DNA from 3 places in the Streptomyces sp. NPDC059895 genome. Region 2 is predicted to be linked to each of the others. Evidence: riboswitches for the same ligand, from Rfam matches in the RefSeq annotation. Region 2 holds a riboswitch; each other region holds the start of a gene.
The links. A riboswitch is a leader RNA that binds a small molecule or an ion and turns the genes downstream of it on or off. The one in region 2 is predicted to bind thiamine pyrophosphate.
Positions count from the first base shown of each region.

Region 1: linked by a shared signal. The riboswitch ahead of thiC (phosphomethylpyrimidine synthase ThiC) and the one ahead of ACFV9M_RS36250 (thiamine ABC transporter substrate binding subunit) in region 2 are both predicted to bind thiamine pyrophosphate.
Region 3: linked by a shared signal. The riboswitch ahead of thiO (glycine oxidase ThiO) and the one ahead of ACFV9M_RS36250 (thiamine ABC transporter substrate binding subunit) in region 2 are both predicted to bind thiamine pyrophosphate.

Region 1 covers NZ_JBHWKO010000004.1:169,728-175,375, reverse strand. Annotated here, with positions in the region: gene ACFV9M_RS06570 (IclR family transcriptional regulator) at 147-1,010, shown strand; gene ACFV9M_RS06565 (SsgA family sporulation/cell division regulator) at 1,109-1,555, shown strand; gene ACFV9M_RS06560 (YibE/F family protein) at 1,672-3,444, opposite strand; TPP riboswitch at 3,517-3,706, shown strand; gene thiC (phosphomethylpyrimidine synthase ThiC) at 3,699-5,495, shown strand; gene ACFV9M_RS06550 (hypothetical protein) at 5,628-5,648, opposite strand, start outside.
Region 2 covers NZ_JBHWKO010000053.1:12,903-18,550, forward strand. Annotated here, with positions in the region: gene ACFV9M_RS36245 (ABC transporter permease) at 1-698, opposite strand, end outside; gene ACFV9M_RS36250 (thiamine ABC transporter substrate binding subunit) at 752-1,828, opposite strand; TPP riboswitch at 1,899-2,005, opposite strand; gene rlmN (23S rRNA (adenine(2503)-C(2))-methyltransferase RlmN) at 2,029-3,135, opposite strand; gene ACFV9M_RS36260 (phosphatidate cytidylyltransferase) at 3,390-4,703, opposite strand; gene frr (ribosome recycling factor) at 4,703-5,260, opposite strand; gene pyrH (UMP kinase) at 5,456-5,648, opposite strand, start outside.
Region 3 covers NZ_JBHWKO010000008.1:87,888-93,535, forward strand. Annotated here, with positions in the region: gene pknB (Stk1 family PASTA domain-containing Ser/Thr kinase) at 1-1,004, opposite strand, end outside; gene ACFV9M_RS12225 (thiazole synthase) at 1,116-1,910, opposite strand; gene thiS (sulfur carrier protein ThiS) at 1,914-2,114, opposite strand; gene thiO (glycine oxidase ThiO) at 2,111-3,274, opposite strand; TPP riboswitch at 3,272-3,383, opposite strand; gene ACFV9M_RS12240 (hypothetical protein) at 3,436-3,840, shown strand; gene ACFV9M_RS12245 (NAD(P)/FAD-dependent oxidoreductase) at 3,873-5,114, shown strand; gene ACFV9M_RS12250 (Rv2175c family DNA-binding protein) at 5,539-5,648, shown strand, end outside.

The sequences.
Region 1 (5,648 bases), on a different contig from region 2:
GGAAGTTTCCGGCACGGCCGGTCCGCGAGCGGTGGCGGACGGTTAAAGTCCGGAGCCCGACGCGGGGACGGACGACCCCGCGAGCGGCGTATCCCCCCGCCCGTGTTTCCCGCACGGTCCGCCCTCTCGCGCTCCGGGAGTGACCCTTGGCCACGGTTGACACCGCATCATCAAATCCGTTCGCGCCCCCCACCCGGCCGTGCTCCACCGCACCCCCGCACCAGCGCCCGCCGAACGGCCGCGTCCCCGAGCAGCCGCATCCCGGGGCCACACTCATCGGTTCCGTGCAGCGCGCGATGCGTCTGCTGGAGACCGTCGCCGAACACGCCTGCGGGGCTCCGGCCAAGCAACTGGCCCGTGAGACCGGCCTCGCGCTCCCCACGGCGTACCACCTGCTGCGCACCCTCGTGCACGAGGGCTATCTGCGCCGTGACAAGGGGCTGTTCTTCCTCGGGGAGTCAGCCGTGCGGCTCGGCAGCAGTGGAGCCGCGCAGAAACGTCGCAGCACGGTCGTCGACACCCTCGCCCACTGGCGCGATTCGATCGGTGTGCCGGTGTACTACGCCGTGTACCGCGACGGTGAGATCGAGGTCATGTGCGTGTCCGACACCCCGGGCAATCCGGCGGTCGAGGAGTGGGCCGACTTCCGCGAGACCGGTCACGCGCACGCCATCGGCCAGTGCCTGCTCTCCCAGCTCGACGAGGACTCCCGCCGCGACCACCTGGACCGCTACCCGGTGCAGTCCATCACCCCGTACACGGTCCGTGACGAGCATGTTCTGATGCGGCGACTGGCCCGTGTACGCAGGATGGAGACAGTCGTCGAACGGCAGGAGTACGCGCTGGGCACGGTCTGCGCCGCCATCCCGATCACCGTGGGCACGACCGCGGCCACGATGGCCATCTCCCTGCCCGCCCATCAGGCGGACCGGCTGCCGTCGGCGGCACGGCAGCTGCAGAACGAGGTCGGACGGATGCTGGGATCGCTCGCGATCTCTATCAGCATCTGAAAACTCACTCCTTGTGATCTGTCGTACACGTTCAGCAAGATGCCCTGACAGTCAGGGGTTTATTCCCAGCCAATCGACGGCCATGACGGGGTAAGGCGATGAGAGAGTCCGTGCAAGCAGTCCAGGCAGAGGTCATGATGAGCTTTCTCGTCTCGGAGGAGCTCTCGTTCCGCATCCCCGTGGAGCTGGGCTACGCCACCTGTGATCCTTACGCCGTCCGGCTCACTTTCCACCTGCCCGGTGACGCCCCGGTGACATGGGCGTTCGGTCGGGAGCTGCTCATCGACGGGGTGGGCAGACCGTGTGGCGAGGGGGATGTGCGGGTCTCCCCGGTGGACCCGGACTCTTTGAGCGAGATCCTGATCCGACTTCAGGTCGGGAGTGATCAGGCGGTGTTCCGCTCCTCGACGGCGCCGCTGGTCGCCTTCCTCGATCGCACGGACAAGCTGGTGCCATTGGGTCAGGAGGGTGCATTGGCCGATTTCGACGCCCATCTGGACGAGGCGCTGGACCGGATCCTGGCGGAGGAGCAGAGCGCCGGCTGAGCGGTGCGCACGGGAACGGTGGCGTAACGCTTCGGCAGGGGCCGAGTCATTGCAGTAACGCTTCTGCTGGGCGCGTCCGAGCCGGGCGCCGCTGCCGGCTCGGACCGCTGGTCGCGTCAGCGCTTGCGCCGTCTTCCCCTGCCGCCCCGGAGGGCCGGGCCCGTCGCACCGGCCGCCGCGGAGTTCGCCGCCGTTCCCGGTGCCGCCCCGGGTGCCGTCGCGGTGGCCGGGCCGGCCCCGGTGCGGTCGGCCGACACCACCAAGGCCGCGAGGGCCGTGGTCACCGGCACCGACGCGACCAGGCCGATCGAGCCCACGAGTGTGCGCACGATCTCCTCGGCGACCAGTTCGCTGTTGGCAACCGTGCCGACGCTGCTCTGGGCGATCGAGAAGAGCAGCAGCAGAGGCAGCGCGGCACCGGCATAGGCGAGGACGAGCGTGTTGACCACCGACGCGATGTGGTCGCGGCCGATCCGGATGCCGGCCCGGTACAACCCGCGCCAGCCCATCGACGGGTTGGCCTCGTGCAGCTCCCAGACCGCGGACGTCTGGGTGACCGTCACATCGTCCAGAACACCGAGTGAACCGATGATGATGCCGGCGAGCAGCAGACCGCTCATGTCGATCGACGGATACAGCCCGTGGATCAGACCGGTGTTGTCGTCCGTGTTACCGGTCAGGGCGGCCCAGTCGATGAACCATGAGCCCAGGAAACCGATCAGCAGCAGCGAGATGAGTGTCCCGAGCACCGCGACCGAGGTGCGGGCCGAGAGTCCGTGACACAGGTAGAGCGCGATCAGCATGATCGCGCTCGCTCCCACGACCGCCACGGCCAAGGGGTTCGAGCCCTGCAGGATCGCGGGCAGGATGAAGAAGTTGAGGATCAGGAAACTCATGGCCAGTGCCACCAAGGCCATTACGCCCCGCAGCCGCCCGACGAGGACGACGGCGACGGCGAAGATGGCGGCGAGCACCGCCAACGGGACACGGCGGTTCACGTCGGTGACCGAGTACTGCAGGTCCTTCGGCGCGGAGGGCTCGTAGGCGACCACGACCTTCTGGCCCTCGTGCAACTGCCGTGACTGGTCCGGCTGCACGATCTCCGTGAACGTACGGCCCTTGTCGTCGCCGGTGTCCACCCGGATCGTCGCCCGCTTGCAGGTGCCGTTCTCCTGCTGCTGCGCGGAGGAACCCTCGGCCGTCGAGGTGTCGCCGGTGGCGGTGGCGCCCGAGGCGTTCACCGACGAGCAGCTGACGCTCACGACCTTGGTGACCGTCGCATGCTGCGTCTGCCGGTCGAAGCCCACCCCGGTGCGCTCGTGCGCCGGAGCACCGCCGGGCCACAGCACGACCAGGCCGGCGAGCACGGCCACGGCGAACGGGATGAGAACGGCCGCGATGACCTTGCGCAGGTGCTGGGAGACAGGGGCGGCCGGGCCGTGGCTGTGCGAGTGCCCGTGTCCTCCGCCCGAGCCCGGACCGTGCCCTCCGCCGCCGCCAGGACCCGGGCCATGCCCACCGCCCGGACCACTGCCGTGACCACCGCCGTGACCACCACCGGGTTCCTCACCGGGGCCATGCCCATGGCCGTGCCCGCCGTTGTGGGCGCCGCCCGGTCCGTGCCCGCCACTGGTGGGAGCGCCCGGTCCGTGCCCGCCACCGAAGCCAGGGCGACCGTCGCCGTACCCGGACCCTTGGGCGCGCCCGCTTTGGGAAGGCGGGCGGCCGGCCCCGAGACCGGTACCAGGAGCGGTCCCGGGGCCGTGAGGGGCGCCCGGACCTGAAGCTGGGTGCGGATCTGGCCCTGGACCGGAATCAGGGCCGTTTCCGGCACCCGGTCCGCGAGGCGGCTCGGGTGGTGGGTACGGGGGCTGGTGTGTCGTGGTCACCGACCGATCATCGCAAGAACGACAGGGGCCCCCTGTTCACCGCGCCCGAATTGCCGCTAGCGTGGGGGCAACCTTTGCACACGCGGGAGCTCGGAGCACCGGGCTGAGAGGGCGCTGACCTCCGTCTTTGCGATGTTTCACGTGGAACGTCACTGGAACCGAGTGATGTTTCACATGGAACGTCGGCCGACGGTAGCCGCTGCGTCGACCGCTGAACCTGTTACCGGGTAATGCCGGCGTAGGGAGTAGGTCTTATGACCATCAAGGACGCACGCACGCCTGCCTCCACGCAGATCTCTGCCGAGATCTCCGCCAACGGGGAGGCCGGGAAGTCCATCGGCTGGCACAAGGCGTATGTCGAGGGCGCGCGCCCCGACCTGCGGGTGCCGGTCCGTCAGGTGCACCTCAGCAACGGGCAGTCGGTGACGCTGTACGACACGTCCGGCCCGTACACCGATCCGCTCGTCGAGACCGACGTCCGCAGGGGCCTGTCGCCGCTGCGGGAGAACTGGATCACCGCCCGCGGCGACACCGAGGAGTACGCGGGCCGCCCCGTCCGTCCCGAGGACGACGGCATCAAGCACACCTCGCCGCGCGGCGGCCTGCGAAACCTCGACGCGGTCTTCCCCGGACGGCCCCGGCTGCCGCGCCGTAGCCGGGACGGCAAGGCGGTCACCCAGCTCGCGTACGCACGCCGCGGCGAGATCACGCCCGAGATGCAGTACGTGGCCCTCCGGGAGAACGTGGCGCCCGAGGTGGTCCGCGAGGAGATCGCGGCGGGCCGTGCGGTCCTGCCCGCGAACGTCAACCACCCCGAGATCGAACCGATGATCATCGGCAAGCGGTTCCTGGTGAAGGTCAACGCCAACATCGGCAACTCGGCGGTGACGTCCTCCATCGAGGAGGAGGTCGAGAAGATGACCTGGGCGACCCGGTGGGGTGCGGACACGGTCATGGACCTGTCCACCGGTCGCAACATCCACACCACCCGTGAGTGGGTGCTGCGCAACTCCCCCGTTCCCATCGGCACGGTGCCGCTGTACCAGGCGCTGGAGAAGGTCGACGGCAGGGCCGAGGAACTGACCTGGGAGATCTACAAGGACACCGTCATCGAGCAGGCCGAGCAGGGCGTGGACTACATGACCGTCCACGCGGGCGTCCGCCTGCTGTACGTCCCGCTGACCGCGAACCGCAAGACCGGCATCGTCTCGCGCGGCGGTTCGATCATGGCGGCGTGGTGCCTGGCCCACCACAAGGAATCGTTCCTCTACGAGCACTTCGAGGAACTCTGCGAGATCCTCGCCGCCTACGACGTCACGTACTCGCTCGGCGACGGTCTCAGGCCCGGTTCGATCGCCGACGCCAATGACGAGGCGCAGTTCGCGGAACTGCGCACCCTCGGGGAACTCAACCGGATCGCAAAGCGTTTCCATGTTCAGACGATGATCGAGGGCCCGGGACATGTCCCGATGCACAAGATCAAGGAGAACATCGACCTTCAGCAGGAGATCTGTGATGAAGCTCCGTTCTATACGCTCGGCCCGCTGACGACGGACGTCGCGCCGGCGTACGACCACATCACCTCCGGTATCGGTGCCGCGATGATCGCCTGGTGGGGCACGGCCATGCTCTGCTACGTCACGCCGAAGGAGCATCTGGGCCTGCCCAACCGTGACGACGTCAAGACCGGCGTCATCACGTACAAGATCGCCGCTCACGCCGCCGACCTCGCCAAGGGACACCCCGGTGCGCAGGAGTGGGACGACGCGTTGTCCGACGCCCGCTTCGAGTTCCGCTGGGAGGACCAGTTCAATCTGGCCCTCGACCCGGACACGGCCCGTGAGTTCCACGACGAGACCCTGCCGGCCGAGCCGGCCAAGACCGCTCACTTCTGCTCGATGTGCGGGCCGAAGTTCTGCTCGATGAAGATCTCCCAGGACATCCGCCGTGAACACGGCGGATCGCGCGCGGAGATCGAGGAAGGGATGGCGCAGAAGTCGCAGGAGTTCGCGGCGGCGGGTAACCGTGTCTATCTGCCGCTGGCGGACTGACGCCGGGCTCTCAGCGGCTCGGGGCGGTGCGAGGCCATCCGCGGGCCGAGGGCGTGGGCCGGGCCCCAGCCGGTCTGTGCCCAGCCGGGTGTACGGCTTGCGTCCCCTTCGGCGGGGGCGCAAGCCGTGGGCCTATTCCGGCTGGTGCTCGGG
Region 2 (5,648 bases):
ATCGTGAGGACGGCCGCCGTGGACAGGTCGAGCAGTTCCGACGTCTGCCGGTAGATCTCGACCTCCAGGGTCGAGAAGGTGGGCCCGCCGAGGATCTGGACCACGCCGAAGGAGGTGAAGGTGAACAGGAACACCATGAGCGCGGCCGCCGCCACGGCCGGCGCGAGGGCCGGGAGGGTCACCTGGCGCCACGCCCGCCACGGCGACGCGCCCAGCATCCGCGCCGCCTCCTCCTGCCGCGGGTCGAGCTGCGCCCACAGCCCGCCCACCGTCCGCACGACGACCGCGTAGTTGAAGAAGACGTGCGCGGCGAGGATCGCCCACACCGTGGTGTCCAGCCGTACGCCCCACAGCTCGTCGAGCAGTCCGCCGCGCCCGACGAGCGCCAGGAAGGCCGTTCCGACGACGACCGTCGGCAGCACGAACGGGACGGTGACGACGGCCCGCAGGATCTGCTTGCCGGGGAAGGAGAGGCGGGCGAAGACGTAGGCGGCGGGCAGGGCGACCAGCAGGGTGAGCGCGGTGGAGGCGAGCGCCTGCCAGGTGGTGAACCACAGCACGTGCCGGATGCCGGGGTCCCCGATCACGTCGAGCAGGCGCCCGGCGTGCCACGTCCCGTCGGAGCCGAGCCCGCGCGCGACGATCGCGGCGACGGGGTAGGCGAAGAAGACCCCGAAGAACGCGACGGGCAGGGCCATGAGCCCGAGCCGCGCCGCGCTCGCCGTACGCCTCCCGGCCGGCTTGCGGGGGGCTACTTCAGTACGAGTGAGGTCCACGACTTGACCCACTGGTCGCGGTGGTCGGCGATGTCCGCCGGATCCATGGTCTCGGGGTCCTCGGCGGCGGGCCCGTACGCGGTGAACTCGGCGGGCACGGCCGCGCCCTTCAGCACCGGGTAGACGAACATGTTGAGCGGCATGTCCTCCTGGAAGCGCTTGGAGATCAGGAAGTCGATCAGCGCCTTGCCGCCCGCGCCGTTGCCCGCGTTGCTCAGCAGCCCCGCGAACTCGACCTGCCGGAAGCAGGTTCCGGTCGCGACGCCGGTCGGGGCGGTGGTCGGCTTGGGGTCCGCGTAGATCACCTCGGCGGGCGGCGAGGAGGCGTAGGAGACGACGAGCGGCCGGTCGCCGCCGGCCTTCTTCCCGCCGGCCGAACCGGAGAACTCCTCGTTGTAGGCCTGCTCCCAGCCGTCGACCACCTTCACCCCGTTGGCCTTCAGCTTCTTCCAGTAGGCCTGCCAGCTGTCGTCGCCGTACCGGGCGGCGGTGCCGAGGAGGAAGCCGAGGCCGGGCGAGGAGGTGGAGGCGTTCTCGGTGACGAGGAGGTTCTTGTAGGCGGGCTTGACGAGGTCGTCGAAGGAGGTGGGCGGGGCCAGCTCGTGGTCGGCGAAGTACTCCTTGTCGTAGTTGACGCAGATGTCGCCGTAGTCGACGGGCGTGACCCGGTTCCTGTCCCCGTCGAGCCGGTAGGCGGCGTCGACCTGGTCGATGCCCTTCGCCTCGTACGACTGGAAGAGGCCGTTGTCGAGGGCGCGGGACAGGAGCGTGTTGTCGACGCCGAAGAAGACGTCGCCCTGCGGGTTGTCCTTGGTGAGGACGGCCTTGTTCACGGCCTGCCCGGCGTCGCCGTCCGTGAGGACCTTCACCCGGTAGCCGGACTGCTCCTCGAACTCCGCCAGCACGTCCTTGGAGACGGCCCACGAGTCGTGACTGATCAGGGTGACGGTGGTGGAGCCGGAGCCGGACGCGGAATCGTCCGACGAGCCGCACGCCGACAGCGTGACGAGGCCGAGGCCGACGGCCGCGGCCACGAACGTCCTGGTGTGCACTGGTTTTCCTCCTGGGGTTGACCAGGAAGAGACGCGGCCCCGCCCGGCGGACCCGGGCGGGGCACAACAGCTTGAGCGGTGACCGAACTTCCTACCCAGAATGACCTGGGCGAGGTTCAGAGGGTCTGCGGCCTGGTGCCGCACTCTCAGCGCTGTGGCGCTCCCCTGTCGGAATATGAAGATGTCGTACGGCGCTCAGACTACCGCTCGGTGGCTGCGAGCTGACCGCAGGCCCCGTCGATCTCCTGGCCGCGGGTGTCCCGGACGGTCACCGGCACCCCGTGCGCGGCGATGGCCTCGACGAACGCCTTCTCGTCCTCGGGCCGGGAGGCCGTCCACTTCGAGCCGGGGGTCGGGTTGAGGGGGATCAGGTTGACGTGCACCGGTCGGCCCTTGAGGAGGCGACCGAGGCGGTCGCCGCGCCAGGCCTGGTCGTTGATGTCACGGATCAGGGCGTACTCGATGGACAGCCGCCGGCCGGACTTCTCGGCGTACTCGAATCCGGCGTCGAGCACCTCGCGCACCTTCCACCGGGTGTTCACCGGGACGAGGGTGTCGCGCAGCTCGTCGTCCGGGGCGTGCAGCGAGATGGCGAGCCGGCACTTGAAGCCCTCGTCGGCGAACCGGTGGATGGCCGGCACCAGCCCGACGGTCGACACGGTGATCCCGCGCTGCGACAGCCCGAGACCGTCCGGTGCGGGGTCGGTCAGGGCGCGGATGGCGCCGACGACCCGCTTGTAGTTGGCGAGGGGTTCACCCATGCCCATGAAGACGATGTTGGACAGCCGGGCCGGTCCTCCGGGGACCTCCCCGTCCCGCAGGGCCCGCATCCCGTCGACGATCTGGTGCACGATCTCGGCGGTCGACAGGTTCCGGTCCAGTCCCGCCTGCCCGGTCGCGCAGAACGGGCAGTTCATCCCGCACCCCGCCTGCGAACTGATGCACATGGTCACCCGGTCCGGGTAGCGCATCAGCACGGACTCCACGAGCGTGCCGTCGAACAGCCGCCACAGGGTCTTGCGGGTGGTGCCCTGGTCGGTCGACAGATGCCGCACGACGGTCATCAGCTCCGGCAGCAGCGCCTCACGGAGCTTCTCGCGGGCCCCCGCGGGGATGTCGGTCCACTCCGCCGGGTCGTGCGCGTACCGCGCGAAGTAGTGCTGCGACAACTGCTTCGCCCGGAACGGCTTCTCCCCGATCCCCGCCACCGCCTCCTTCCGCTCGGCGGGCGAGAGGTCGGCGAGATGCCGCGGCGGCTTCTTGGCTCCGCGGGGGGCGACGAAAGTGAGTTCTCCGGGCTTAGGCATGGCCTTACCAGTGTCGCAGATCGACTCGGGTGCCCCGGTCGGCCGGGAACCGCACGGGGACGGGCACAGGACCGGTGGGGATGGGACGGCCCGCCCGGGAACCGGCACAGGACCGGTGGGAATGGGACGGCCCGCCCGCGGCGGACCGGCACAGGACCGGTGCATCGGGCGGCCCCGCACCGGGCCGTCACGACGGCGAGCCCCCGTCCGCCGGGGACAGGGGCTCGCTCGACACCGGGTGGGGTGGGTCCCGGTCAGGCCGATCCCACGAAGAGCACCAGCAGCAGCCACACCACCGGAGCCGTGGGCAGCAGGGAGTCGAGACGGTCCATGATGCCGCCGTGGCCCGGGAGCAGGGTGCCCATGTCCTTGATGCCGAGGTCCCGCTTGATCATGGACTCGCCGAGGTCGCCGAGCGTGGCGCTGGCGGCGACCGCGAAACCGAGCAGCAGGCCCTGCCACCACGTGCCGTCGTCGATGAGGAACTGCATGCACAGCGCGCCCGCGACCATCGCGAACGACACCGCGCCGAGCAGGCCCTCACGGGTCTTGCCGGGGCTGATGCGCGGGGCGAGCTTGTGCCTGCCGAAGCGCCAGCCGACGGCGTACGCGCCGGTGTCGCTGACCACCGTCAGGAGCAGGAACGTCAGCACGCGCTGCGCCCCGTCCTCGGCCGTGAGCATCATGGCGACGAAGGTGGCCAGGAACGGGACGTAGAAGGCCGCGAAGACACCGGCCGTGACGTCCCTGAGGTAGCCCTCCGGCGGTTCCGTCATCCGCCAGACGAGCACCGCGAGCGCGGTCAGGGCCATGGCAAGCCAAGCGCCTTCGGCGCCCCGGACGTACCCGGCGACGACCATCGCCGCGCCGCCGAGCGCCAGCGGCACCAGGGGCGCCTTGATGCCCTTGCGCTCCTGGAGCCGGCTGGTGAGCTCCCACAGACCCACCACGACGGCGATCGCTATCACGCCGATGAAGACGGCCTTCACCACGAACAGCGAGGCGACGATCACCGCGCCGAGCCCGACGCCCACCCCTATCGCCGCCCCCAGGTCCCGGCCCGCGCTCTTCTTCGGTGCGGGCGCCGGCTGCGGGGCGTCGGGCATGGGATCCGGATTCTGCGGCACCGCCGCAGGGGGCTGCGCCGACGGGGTCTCGTCGCGGAACGGCTCGTTGCGGGGCATCCCGCCGGGGAACGCCCCGCCGGGGGACATCCCCCCGCGGTACGGCTCACCGTGAGTCGCCTCACCGGGAGCCGCCCCGCCGTGGAACGCCCCGTCTCGGAACGCGTCGTCTCGGAACGCGTCGTCTCGGAACGCGTCGTCTCGGAACGCCTCGTCTCGGAACAGGGGGCCACCCCTGCGAGCGGCCCCCCGGTCGTCATCCTGGTGTCCGCCGTCGGCGGGTACATCGGGGACGATGGGCATGGGGCGAGTCTGCTGCGCCTCAGGCGCATCGTACGCGGGACCCGCCGGGGAAGCCCCCTGGACAGGCCCCTGGTCAGTGGGCCCCCAGTACCCGGTCGGTGAACCGGCGTGTGGCGGAGCGCCCCAGGAAGAGTCGTTCATCAGACCTCGAGCAGCTCCGATTCCTTGTGCTTCAGGAGTTCGTCCACCTGGGCGACGTACTTCGCGGTGGTGTCGTCGAGCTCCTTCTCCGCACGGCGGCCCTCGTCCTCGCCGACCTCGCCGTCCTTGACGAGCTTGTCGATCGCGTCCTTGGCCTTGCGGCGGACGGAGCGGATGGACACCTTGGCGTCCTCGCCCTTGCCCTTGGCGACCTTGATGTACTCGCGGCGGCGCTCCTCGGTGAGCTCGGGGAACACCACCCGGATGATGTTGCCGTCGTTGCTGGGGTTGACGCCCAGGTCGGAGTCGCGGATCGCCTGCTCGATGTTGCGCAGCGCGCTCTTGTCGAACGGGGTCACGACCGCCATGCGCGGCTCCGGCACGGAGAACGAAGCCAGCTGGTTGATCGGCGTCGGCGCGCCGTAGTAGTCGGCCACGATCTTGTTGAACATCGCCGGGTGCGCACGGCCGGTGCGGATCGCGGCGAAGTCCTCCTTGGCGACCACGACGGCCTTCTCCATCTTCTCCTCGGCCTCGAGGAGGGTCTCTTCGATCACCACTTGCTCCTGCGTGTCTTGAGTAGGCCCGGCTGCGGTTCCCTGTCGGTGGCGGCGGCCGGCTGCGTCGCGTCTTCTTCCTGCACGGTTCCCGACCGGCAGGACATTGTCCATCCCCCGACCAGGCTCCGTCCCCCGGTCAGGTGTTGTCGTACGAACCGGGGTCCTCGACCGTGGGACCGGGGGGTCCTGCGGTCAGGCCCGGCTGCCTTCGTCACCCACCAGCGTGCCGATCTTCTCACCCTTGACGGCCCGCGCGATATTGCCCTCGGCGAGAAGCTCGAAGACGACGATCGGGAGCTTGTTGTCGCGGCACAGCGTGACGGCGGTGGCGTCGGCGACCTTCAGCTCGCGGGTGATGACCTCGCCGTACCCGAGGGCGTCGAAC
Region 3 (5,648 bases), on a different contig from region 2:
CGGGAGGTCCGGTGGACGTCGTCCTCGAGGGCCCGCGCGTCCTCGTCGACCGGCAGCGGCCGGGGCACGGTCGGCGAGCGGGGGATCACGCTCGTACGGTGCTCGGCGTTGTCGTGCTCCGCGGAGCGGGCCTGCGGCGGCAGCGCGTCCAACTGCTCCTCGCCGAGCGCGCCGCGCGCCCGGCGCACCTGCGCGAGCAGCGCCACGGCGTCGTGCGGCCGGACGGCCGGGGTGCGGGCGGTGGCCGAGGCGACCAGTTCGTCCAGCTCGTACGGCAGCCCCGGCACGGCGGCCGAGGGCGGGGGCACGTCCTCGTGGAGGTGCTTGTACAGGATGATCGCGGGGGAGTCCCCCTCGTGCGGCTTCCCGCCGGTGAGCATCTCGTGGAGCACGACCCCGCACGCGTACACGTCCGCGCGCGCGTCGGTGGTGCCCTGCTCGATCTGCTCGGGCGCGAGGTAGGAGACCGTGCCGAGGACGGCGCCGGTGGTGCTGGTCACGGAGTCCACGGACCGGACGAGCCCGAAGTCGGCGACCTTGACCCGTCCGTCGTCCCCGATCAGCACGTTCTCGGGCTTCATGTCCCGGTGCACGAACCCGGCCCGGTGCGCGGCGCCGAGCGCGGCGAGCACCGGCTCCAGGATGTCCAGCGCGGCCCGCGGCGGCAGCGCCCCGCGCTCGCGCAGCACGTCCCGCAGGGTGCAGCCGGCGACGTACTCCATGGCGAGGTAGACGTACGACCCGTCGGCCCCCTGGTCGAACACCTGAACGACGTTCGGGTGGGCCAGCCGGGCGACGGACTTCGCCTCCCGGATGAAGCGCTCGACGAAGGAGGCGTCGGCGGCGAGCGACGGATGCATCACCTTGAGCGCGAGAACGCGGTCCAGGCGGGTGTCCACGGCCCGGTAGACCGTGGCCATCCCGCCGACCGCGATCCGCGCGTCCACGCGATAACGCCCGTCGAGCAGCTGCCCGACGAGAGGGTCCTGAAGGGTCGTGTCCACGGACGCGAGTGTACGAGCCCCCACGGACACCTCCCCCTTTCCGTCCGCCGTCGGAGCACGACTGGAGCGGAGCTGTGACGCACCCCACCGCGGGGGAGCCCGTGGCCGCGGTCAGAACGCGGGACGCTCGGGATCCAGCACCGCCAGGCCCTCCGCCGGGGACGACGCCTCGGCGAAGTGGCGCCGGGGGATCCGGCCCGCCAGCCGGGCCAGCCGCCCCGCCTCGACACCGGCCCGCATCGCGTGCGCCATCAGCTCGGGGTCCTGCGCCCGCGTCACCGCCGACGCCAGCATCACCCCCGCGCACCCCAGCTCCATCGCCAGCGCCGCGTCCGAGGCCGTGCCGGCCCCCGCGTCCAGGATCACCGGCACGCGCGCGTGCTCGACGATCAGCTGGAAGTTGTGCGGGTTGCGGATGCCCAGCCCCGAGCCGATCGGCGAGCCGAGCGGCATGACCGCCGCGCACCCCACGTCCTCCAGCTTCCGCGCCAGCACCGGGTCGTCGTTGGTGTACGGCAGCACCGTGAACCCGTCGTCGACCAGCGTCTCGGCCGCGTCGAGCAGCTCGACCGGGTCCGGCAGCAGCGTCCGCTCGTCGGCGATGACCTCCAGCTTGACCAGGTCGGTGCCGAGCGCCTCGCGCGCCAGCCGGGCCGTCAGCACCGCCTCCCCGGCCGTGAAGCAGCCGGCCGTGTTCGGCAGCACCCGGATCCCGAGCCGCTCCAGCACCGACAGCACGGATCCGTGCACCGAGGGGTCCACCCGCCGCATCGCGACGGTCGTCAGCTCGGTCCCGGAGGCGACCAGCGCGCGCTCCAGCACCTCCAGGCTGGGCGCCCCGCCCGTGCCCATGATCAGGCGGGACGAGAAGGCCGTCCCGCCGAGGACGAAGGGATCGTCGGCCATGGTTCAGCCTCCCTGGACGGCCGTGAGGACTTCCACGCGGTCTCCCTCGGAGAGGGCGGTGGCGGACCACCGCCCGCGCGGGACGACGGTTTCGTTGAGCGCGGCGGCCACCCCGGAGGGCGCCGCCGTCAGGGACCGTACGACGGCGTCGAGGGCGGTGCCGGCCGCGACCTCCCGCCGCTCACCGTTGACGGAGATGTTCATGCGGGCTGCTCCGAGAGTGCGGCGGCGCCGAAGCGCCGGGGGGTGAAGGGACGGGCCTCGTCGGAAAGCTCCCCGGTGGCCAGAGCATGCGCCATCGCGTCGCCGGTCACCGGCGTCAGCAGCACGCCGTTGCGGTAGTGCCCGGTGGCCAGCAGCAGGCCGTCCAGCTCGGTCGGCCCGAGCAGCGGCGCGTTGTCCGGCGACCCGGGGCGCAGACCCGCGCGCGTCTCCGTCAGCGGCAGCTCGGTGATCCCGGGGACCAGCTCGTGCGCGTCCCGCAGCAGCTGGTACACGCCCCCGGCCGTCACCGTCGTGTCCCAGCCCAGTTCCTCACTGGTCGCGCCGACGACCAGCTCGCCGTTCTCCCGCGGCACCAGGTACACCTGGCTGCCGCGCACCACGGCCCGCACCGTCCGGCTCAGGAACGGCGCGTACGCCCGCGGCACGGTCAGCCGCAGCACCTCCCCCTTCACCGGCCGCACCGGCGGCAGCACCTCGTCCGGCACCCCCGCGAGCCGCCCGCTGAGGCTGCCGGCCGCGAGTACCACCTGTCCCGCGCCCAGCGCGTCCCCCGCGCGCGTGAGGACGCCGGCGGCCCGGCCGGCCACCACGGACAGCCGCTCCGCCCACGTCCGGTGGAAGACCACCCCGGCCCGCTCGCACGCGGCCACCAGCGCTCCCGCCAGCCGCCGCGGATCGATCTGGTGGTCGCCGTCCACCCGCAGCCCGCCGCGCACCCCCGGCGCGAGCATCGGCTCCAGCCGCCGGCACTCCCGCCCGGTCAGCCACTCCGACTCCAGCCCCGTCCGCCGTTGCAGGGCGTGCAGCTCCCGCAGGTGGGCGCGGTCGTCGGCGTCGAGGGCGACCGCGAGCGTGCCGCAGCGGCGGTAGCCGAGGTCGTGACCGGTCAGGTCGCTCAGCTCGGCCGCGAAGTCGGGGTAGCGGCGGGCCGAGGCGAGGTTGAGGCCGAGCAGCGTCTGCTCGCCGTAGTGCAGCTCCGTGACGGCGGCCAGCATCCCGGCCGCCACCTGCGCGGCCCCGCCGCCGGGTTCCGGGTCGACCACCGCCGTGGCGAACCCGCGCTGCGCGGCCCGCCACGCCGTGACCAGCCCGATGATGCCGCCCCCGACGACGAGGACGTCTGACGTACGTGAGGACATGGGCGTCCAGCCCCTCCCTTCGCCGGCATGACCCGGATCAGGTTCGTACGGTCGGAGGCCGCCAGCCTCCCTCTCAGCCCGGTGCGTCCGGGCTCCCGCGAGTGCTCTACGGTGGCCACCCTAGCCCGACGCCGGACGACTCAGTAAGGGAGCCTCCGCCCGTGACCCGCCCGCCCGTCTCCCCCCGCTCCCGCGCGACGGAGGGCCCCGCCCCGCGCCACCGGTCCCTCGACGGTCTCGTCCTCGCCCCCGTCGCCGACCAGGCCCCCGGGCAGGTCGGCACCCGCACCCGGTTCACGTACCACGAGACGGACGGCGAGATCTGGGCCGAGTACGCGGGCGGCGACGTCGTGCGCGGGCATCTGGTGGGTACGCGGGAGGGAGACCGGCTCGACTTCCGCTACGTCCAGCTCAAGCGGGACGGCGCGACCTCGTCGGGACACTGCGTGGCGACGGTCGTGGAGCTGCCCGACGGCCGGGTCCGGCTCGAGGAGACGTGGCAGTGGGAGTCCCAGCCGGGCAGCGGCACGAGCGTTGTGGAGCAGGTCACGGAGCACGGCCACTGACTGACAGATCGTCAGTTGTCTATGGTGATCAGGTGAGCGAGCGGACGCGGGACCAAGACAGGGCATCGGCGCGGCGCGTGGTCGTCGTCGGCGCGGGCATGGCCGGGGTGCAGACCGCGGTCGCGCTGCGCGAACAGGGCTTCACCGGCACGGTGAGCCTGATCGGCGCGGAGCCCCACCAGCCCTACGACCGGCCACCGCTGTCCAAGGCCGTCCTGCTCGGCAAGGCGGAGGGCTCCGCGCTCGACGTCGACTTCGAGGGCCTCGGCATCGAGCTGCGGCTGGGCAGCGAGGCCCTCGGCGTGCGCGTCGCCGACCACGAGCTGGACACCGAGGCCGGGCCCGTCCCGTACGACGTCCTGGTGCTCGCCACCGGCGCGGAACCGATCCGGCTCCCCGGCGCCGAGGGCGTGCCCGGCGTCCACCTGCTGCGCACCCTGGACGACGCCGAACGGCTCCGGCCCGTGCTCGCCCGGCAGCACGACGTCGTGGTCGTCGGCGCCGGCTGGATCGGCGCGGAGTTCGCCACGGCGGCCCGGGAGGCGGGCTGCGCCGTCACCGTCGTCGAGGCCGCCGAGCGTCCGCTGGCCGGCGCCCTGCCCGCCGAGGTCGCCGCCCCGATGACCGCCTGGTACGCCGACAGCGGCACCGCGCTGCGCACCCACGCGCGCGTGGAGCGCGTCGAGCCCGGCGCCGTCGTCCTCGACGACGGCACGCGGCTGCCCGCCGGCGCCGTCGTGGTCGGCATCGGCGCCCGCCCCGCCACGGCCTGGCTGGCCGGCTCGGGCATCGCCCTCGGCGCCGACGGCGAGGTCGCGGCCGACACCCGGCTGCGCACCTCCGCGCCGGACGTGTACGCGGTCGGCGACTGCGCCTCCTTCCCGTCGGCGCGGTACGGCGAGCGGCTCCTCGTCCACCACTGGGACAACGCCCTCCAGGGCCCGCGCACGGTGGCGGCGAACATCCTCGCCGAGGCCACCGGCGAGCCGCCGGCCGTCTACGACCCGGTCCCGTACTTCTGGTCCGAGCAGTTCGGCCGCTTCGTCCAGTACGCCGGCCACCACACCGGCGCCGACACCACCCTGTGGCGCGGCGACCCGTCCGGGCCGGCCTGGACGGTCTGCTGGCTGCGCGAGGACCGCCTGGTCGCCCTCCTGGCGGTGGGCCGCCCCCGCGACCTGGCCCAGGGGCGCCGGCTGATCGAGGCGGGCACACCGATGGACCCGCGGCTGCTCCGGGACCCGGCGCGCCCCTTGAAGGCGGCCACCGCCTGACGCGGGCGGGCGGGCCGCGCGAAGCGGACGCGCGGCGCGGCTTCGGGGCGGGCGCGGCGGCGGGTTCGGCGCGTGAATGGTGAGGGGTTCGCGGTCCGCGTGGTGGCGGGTTCGGCGCGGGAACGGTGAGGGGTTCGCGGTCCGCGTGGTGGCGGGTTCGACGCGTGAATGGTGAGGGGTTCGCGGTCCGCGTGGTGGCGGGTTCGGCGCGGGAACGGTGAGGGGTTCGCGGTCCGCGCGGCGGCAGTTCCGGCGTGGGAAGGGTGAGGAATTCGAGGTCCGCGCGGCGGGGGGTCCGACGCGGGAACGGCGGCGGGTCCGGGGCGGGCGCGGCGGGCGGTCCCGATGCGAACGGCTCGCCGACCGGCCGTGCCGGGGCGGACCCGGCTTCCGACTGTCAGTGGCAGATGGCAGGCTTGTTCCCGTGACCGAGATTGACGCAAAGATCGATGCTCTCGTCCCCGCCTGGCTCACCGTGCCCGACATCGCCGAACAGCTCGGCGTCGAGGTGACGCGCGTCCGGCAGCTGGTCAA